2 linked regions of the Leucothrix mucor DSM 2157 genome follow. The protein of the gene in region 2 interacts with the protein of the main gene of each other region in a pairwise test. Links are inferred from orthologs where the notes say so. Each region holds a gene or a part of one and is shown on either strand. Other genes may lie near its edges.

Evidence for each region.
Region 1: the proteins of LEUMU_RS28060 (region 2) and LEUMU_RS24740 interact in binary tests that used the Escherichia coli proteins (3 or more experiments, as listed by UniProt). The link is inferred for Leucothrix mucor DSM 2157 from one-to-one orthologs.

What each region holds. Positions count from the first base shown.
Region 1 is NZ_ATTE01000001.1:1,141,231-1,144,552, forward strand. What follows is about bases 1-2,991. They hold LEUMU_RS24740 (PaaX family transcriptional regulator), read right to left. Parts: upstream 1,970-2,991; coding sequence 1,031-1,969; downstream 1-1,030. Other genes in these bases: rimK (30S ribosomal protein S6--L-glutamate ligase), read left to right, coding at 122-1,027; paaG (2-(1,2-epoxy-1,2-dihydrophenyl)acetyl-CoA isomerase PaaG), read left to right, coding at 2,164-2,952; LEUMU_RS0105110 (alcohol dehydrogenase family protein), read left to right, coding at 2,985-2,991. In the rest of the region: more of LEUMU_RS0105110, read left to right, coding at 2,992-3,322. UniProt on the Escherichia coli protein: Negative regulator of the paaZ and paaABCDEFGHIJK catabolic operons. Binds the consensus sequence 5'-WWTRTGATTCGYGWT-3'. Binding of PaaX is specifically inhibited by phenylacetyl-coenzyme A (PA-CoA).
Region 2 is NZ_ATTE01000001.1:2,757,238-2,760,546, reverse strand. Bases 99-3,076 are described here. They hold LEUMU_RS28060 (HAMP domain-containing sensor histidine kinase), read right to left. Parts: upstream 2,290-3,076; coding sequence 907-2,289; downstream 99-906. Other genes in these bases: LEUMU_RS0112460 (response regulator transcription factor), read right to left, coding at 2,286-2,990; LEUMU_RS0112470 (SCO family protein), read right to left, coding at 203-808; LEUMU_RS0112475 (ATP-binding protein), read right to left, coding at 99-102. Also shown: more of LEUMU_RS0112475, read right to left, coding at 1-98; phbB (acetoacetyl-CoA reductase), read right to left, coding at 3,181-3,309. UniProt on the Escherichia coli protein: Histidine kinase member of the two-component regulatory system CpxA/CpxR which responds to envelope stress response by activating expression of downstream genes including cpxP, degP, dsbA and ppiA.

The sequences.
Region 1 (3,322 bases), 1.6 Mb from region 2 along the record:
CTGTTGGGGTATCAGTTCACAATATAGAAACTGCCAGATGGAAGCAGATTACTTCCGATCACTATAATTCTTAACTTAGAAGCCCAACGCAAGTCGCGGGCGGTATTCTTAAGGACGTTAAATGAAAATTGCAATACTGTCTCGTAACCCACGTTTGTACTCGACTCGCCGCTTGATTGAAGCCGCTGAGGCCCGTGGCCATACTGTTGAGGTCATCGACGTACTTCGTGCTTACATGAATATCAGTAGCGGTAGCCCTGAGATTCATTATAAAGGCCGTGTGCTGACTGGTTTTGATGCGGTCATTCCGCGGATTGGTGCCTCGGTAACGTTTTACGGTACGGCGGTACTGCGCCAATTTGAAATGATGGGTGTGTACCCTGTGAATGAATCGGTGGCGATCAGCCGCTCGCGTGACAAGCTGCGCTCACTGCAGTTGCTGTCTCGTAAAAATGTCGGTATGCCAGTCACTGGCTTCTCACATTCGCCAGATGACACCGATGATTTGTTGAATTTCATTGGCAAGCCACCGTATGTAATTAAGTTGTTGGAAGGGACTCAAGGTATCGGCGTGGTACTGGCTGAAACCCGCAAAGCGGCAGAGAGTGTAATCGAAGCCTTCCGTGGGCTGAAAGCACAGATCTTAGTTCAGGAGTTTATTGCTGAAGCAGGCGGTGCGGACATTCGTTGTTTTGTAGTTGCTGGTAAAGTGGTTGCGGCGATGAAGCGTCAGGCAAAAGAGGGCGAGTTCCGCTCTAACTTGCATCGCGGTGGTACAGCGATGTTGGTGAAACTGACTAAAGAAGAGCGTGCAACCGCGATCAATGCGGCTAAGATCATGGGCTTGAATGTGGCGGGTGTTGACTTGCTGCGCTCAGACCGTGGTCCATTGGTGATGGAAGTGAACTCATCGCCTGGTTTGGAAGGGATTGAGACAGCCTCTGAAAAAGATGTAGCTGGCATGATCATTGAGCACATTGAGCAAAATGCACGCCCTGGTCGTACTCAGACTAAAATGACGCGTTAATGCTCAGACGTCTTTAAAGCGTTCGAAATATGAAGCGGGTGGCGGCGGATATACGCTGCCATCCTGCTCGCAAATCTCTGAAAAATAGAGATCGGCGGCGGGCTGTAGGATTTTATACAGTTGGCCCGTTACCTTTCTGGCTCGACGACTCACTGCATCACTGGGCAATAACTCATCCGGTAAATCAGGTTCTTTCAGTAGAATATGTCGGTAGCGGTGCATAAGCAGTGTTTTGATTAAAAAGCACAACTTTGGCTCTAGTGTTGCCACATCACCACAGCTATCCAACAGCGGTTGAAAGTCATCAATCAATAGGCTGTATTGCTGGCTGCTATCACTCAAATCAAAGCATTGGCTGATGAGCGTATTGGCTAATGGCACGTGCTCCGTATCGCAGGCACTGGCTTGCAGCATCACGATGTTATCTTCCATACCCAAATCTTGAACCAGCTTTTTGACATCCTCCATGTCCGCCACTGGGTGCCCATAAACGCCCACGGTAATGCGGTTGAACCCCAGCCAGTATAATTCTTTGCGGATAATCTCCCGCTGTTCCATCGTAATATCATTGAGTGAGGTGAATACCAGTCGCCATTGCTGATCCCATTGCGCAGGCTTTGAGGCATAGATCCGTTTTGAGGAGCTGACAAACTGGCGATAAGCGCGGTTGGTGAGCGAGTAATAACTGCGGCGGCCAGACTGCATCGACTGCAAAATGCCTTTCTCTGACAAGCGAAAGACCGAGGTACGCACTAAGCGTTGGCTGATGCCCACTGGCGCGACCAGTTTGATCAAGCTCCCTAGCCAAATATTCTCACTGCGCGGGCTGATGGTATCGCCATAAATACTCAGCAATAAGGAGTTGGCGTGCATGGGGCGAGTTTGCGAAAAGCGCTCAATCAGCTCAGAGGCTTTATCATTAAATGAATTATTATTGGTCAATTTTAGGGTCTCAATTCCACACAGTGGGCGCTTAAAATCATTCTTATGGCAACATCCTGAGATGGCGCAAAGAGTGATCAGCACTTAGTTTGATACGTAAAAATAACAGTAAATAATAATAATGTATCTCAATTAATGAGTCAGGTATATTAATCGCACTTCAAATCCCAAATAGAACCGCAGTAGGAGGCATCATGAGCTACAACAGCATTGAATTTACGATCGAATCTGGCATCGCGCGACTGACATTTAACCGGCCCGACCGCTTAAACAGTTTTAACACAGAGATGCAGGAAGAGATTCAGGCTGCTTTGACTGAAATCAGAAATGATTCCTCAGTGCGTTGTTTGCTGTTAACTGGCAATGGCCGTGGCTTTTGTGCAGGACAAGACTTAGCTGACCCTGCAGTACGTGGTGAGAATGGCCCTGAGCTGGGTCATGCACTGGAAAACTATTACAACCCATTTGTGCATGCGCTAATGACCTTTGAGTTTCCGGTTGTGTGTGCGGTGAATGGCGTGGCGGCGGGCGCGGGCGCTAATGTAGCGTTGGCGTGTGACATTGTGCTGGCTGCGCGCTCTGCATCCTTTGTGCAGGCATTCTGCCGCTTAGGCTTAATTCCGGATGCGGGTGGAACGTGGTTATTACCACGCGTGGTCGGGCGTGCTCGTGCCATGGCATTGAGTATGTTGGGTGATAAAATTAGCGCCGAGAAAGCTGAGCAGTGGGGCATGATCTGGCAATGTGTGGATGATGATCAGCTAATGGAGGAAGCCAATAAGCTGGTTGAACATTTAGCCAAGCAGCCTACTAAAGGCATGGGCTTTATCAAGCGCGCATTGAATGCATCCAGTGAAAATGACCTGCAAACTCAGTTGGATTTAGAGCGCGATTTGCAGGATGAAGCCGGTAATAGTTATGACTTTAAAGAAGGGGTGAGTGCCTTTACTGAAAAGCGTGCGCCTGATTTTAAAGGTTACTAAGCACTAATTAATTATCGAATAAGGTGGTAACAGTGACAATTCCGCAAGTCATGCAAGGTATCTATCTGACCGGTCACGGTGGTTTTGAGAAGTTGGAGTTCTCTGCGGACATTCCTGTGCCAATACCCAAAGCCGGCGAAGTGTTAATTCATGTCAGAGGTGCTGGCGTGAATAACACGGATATCAATACCCGCACTGCGTGGTACTCCAAAGCTGTCACCAGTGCGACGGATGCTGGGGCGGAAAGTGGCTTTGATGCCTCTGCAGATAATGATGGCAGTTGGTCCGGTGAGCCGCTCATATTCCCGATGATTCAAGGGGCGGACTGTTGCGGTTATGTGGTGGCAGTGGGTGAGGGCGTGTCGGAGTC
Region 2 (3,309 bases):
AAAACCCGAGCCTGCAGTTAAGAATAAAGCGAGAATAATGGCGATATAGCGGGAAAAGATATCATCGGCTAAATCGTGCGAGGAAGGCGTATTCTTAGGCATTCGGGGACTAACCTGCATCAGATTATTTTTGATGCTTATTATACTAACAGAATTTATCTGTACTGTTAGTGAATGTCACTCCCCGAATGGCTAAGTAGAATCAGGATGCCAGGGCTTTGCGAATGCTTTCAGCAATGGCATCAGGCTTGGCGCCATGCGGCTGAGATTCAAAGAATTTTCCATTACGGTCGATGATAAAAGTGGTTGATGTATGATCAACTAGGTAGCTAAGCGCTGAGTCGCTTTCGACCTTGGCGTAATAAGTACCGTATTGCTTAGTGACCGTTTTAATTTCATCAATCGTGCCAGTAATACCGACAAAGTTTTTGTGAAAGTATTGCGCATACTGCATCAGCGGGTCGCCTTTGTCGCGCTCTGGGTCAACGCTCACAAACACACCTTGAACTGATTCCAGCTCTTCCGGTGTTAATGACTTCATTGCACCGCCAATCATTGCCAAGCTCGTCGGGCAAACGTCCGGGCAAGAGGCATAGCCAAAGTACATTACGACCACTTTGCCTTTAAAATCACTCAGTGAAACCGTTTTGCCATCCTGAGTCAGTGAGAACTCACCACCAAACTGCTTGCCCGCAATGGGAACCGGTTTACTCGCAGCAGGAGTGTGCTCCTTGCTAAGGTATTGCTGGGCAGCAACCAATCCACCAATAAAGGCAATCAATGACAGAAAGAAAATGGTCTGTTTCATGCGGTTTTCCTGAATGATTATTAGCTTTGCAGACTATCACAGTGAGTGATAGTCAGGCATTACAATTACATTGCTTGAGGAAAGCCATCAGAAGAAGCTTAGCGAGTAACCGATGGTGGCAATTGCACCGTCACAACCAAGCCGCCATTTTCCGCATTCTTCGCCCAGACTTTACCGCCATGCAGCTCGATAATCCGATGGGTAATGGCCAGACCAACCCCGTTACTGCCAGTCTTTTCATTACGCGAACTATCGCTGCGGAAAAACGGTTCAAACAAACGTTTCAAGTGCTCTTCAGGAACGCCGGGGCCATGGTCACGCACAATAATCTCAAGGCCAGAAGCATTGGCATTTGCCGAAATGGTGACTGCACTACCATCTTCCGTGTAGTACATGGCATTGCGCACAATGTTATCCAGTGCACTGCGTAAGTTCTCATAGTCCGCCTGAATGGTTGGCAACGCGCCAAGGTTTACAACTACTTGCTTGTCGGTATTTTGATACTCATAACGTGCATCTTGTGCCACGTCATCAATCAGCTCATCCAACTCTAGCGGCTCAAAGTTTAATTCCGGTGTATTGTTCAAACGTGTCAGGCGCAGAATGATTTCAATGAGGCCATCGAGTCGTTGAGTTTCCTGATCAATCCGTTGCAGCTCAGTACTGCTGCCGGTTTTCTGCTCGGCCAAGGTGCTGGCGACCTGAATACGCGCCAGTGGAGAGCGTAATTCATGTGACACATCGCGCAATAACTGGTGCTGGCTTTTCAGGGTGTCATCCAAACGGGAAGCCATGCGGTTAAAGTCACGACCGAGTTCACCGATCGCATCTTTTCTCTCAGCTACTGATGGGTCTACTCGGGCTGATAAATCTTTCAGGCCAAAGGACTGCGTGGTGCGGCGTAAACTGCGAATGGGTGAGGTAATAAACAAACTAATCAAGGAGCTACCAATCAGCATGGCCAAGACAAACGCGGCAATCGGCGCATATAAGCGCTTCCAAGGCGCTTGTGGCATCAGGCTGTGATCTTTATGGACGCTGCGAATCAGTACGTAATAAATTTTACTATCGTCAGTGACGACTTCACGGGTGAATTGCGAACCAATGCGCCTGGGGCGTTTTCGTTCTTCGCCGGTTTTTTCTTTTCTTTCGCCACGACTCCAGCGCTCGTCACCCAATACTAGCGGACGGGGTTGGCTGTTTAAATAACGGCGCAAGTTTGGCATCGTAAATAGCACGGTGCGGTTTTCATCAATCAGTGCGACAGACGTACCATGGTCGCCCAGCTTTTTAGCATAGTCGGCGATTGTACCCTGCTGATACTCCTTCATCACGCGGTCGGCGAGAATCTGCGGCGCTTGGCGTGGTGAAATAATCAGCTCTTCTTTTTCCAGCCATTGCACCAGAAAGTAAGCGCTCAGCATGATGAGCAGATTGGTGATTATCAGCAGTCCGGCAATTTTTAAAAATAAACGGGTCATGTGGCGTCGCGCTTCACGTTAAGGAGGTAGCCGGAGCCACGAATGGTTTGAATGCTCAGCTTCTCTGATGGGCTAAGCTTGCGACGCAAATTACTGATATGCACATCAATGCTGCGATCGTAAGCACCCAGCTTACGGCCCAGCACAGTTTCAGAAATAGTCTGTTTAGTGATCAATTCATCCGGTGCTTGCATCAGCAATTGCAGAATGTCGAACTCGGTTTGAGTCAGTACCAGCACTTCACCTAGCAGCGTCGCTTGGCGGTTGTGCTGATTAAGATTCAAATCACCGATTTCCATTTGATCGCTTTGGGCGCTGCTTTTCTTTTCTGTACCGGCGGCGCGACGCAGAATAGCTTTAATGCGAGCAAGCAACTCACGTGGATTGCAAGGCTTTGGCATATAGTCATCCGCACCCAACTCCAGACCCAAAATCCGGTCAATATCATCGCCACGGGCAGTGAGCATAATCACCGGCGTCTCGATGCCATTTTGGCGAACCGCTTTCAGGACTTCCAGCCCATCCATGCGTGGCATCATGATGTCTAGGATGATCATGTCTTTAGGGGTTTTGGTTGCTTCCAGAGCGTCTGCTCCGTTGTGTACCAAGGTAATTTTAAAGCCTTCGCCTTGAAGATACTCGGTGAGCAGTTCTGCCAGCACCGTATCGTCATCGGCCAGTAAGATATGAGCTTGTGTCATGGGGTCATATTCCGTCATTGTGGCGCAATTCAAAGCGATGCGCGTTTGATAAAATAGTAGCGCAGAGTGAAGTCGTGATGGGGAGTTTTTACGAATCTTTACAGGCGGCTAAGCACAGGGGAGAAACAAAAATGCCAATGATCAGAACAATCATTGGCACAGATCTTACGTGTTGTACAAAGGCTAAACCTTAGTACATTTGCTGACCACCGTTGATATCCAACGTCGCGCCAGTGATAAAGCCGGCTTCGTCTTCGATCAGGAACATTACACCACGTGCAATATCATCCGGATCACCTAAACGACCAACTGGAATCGT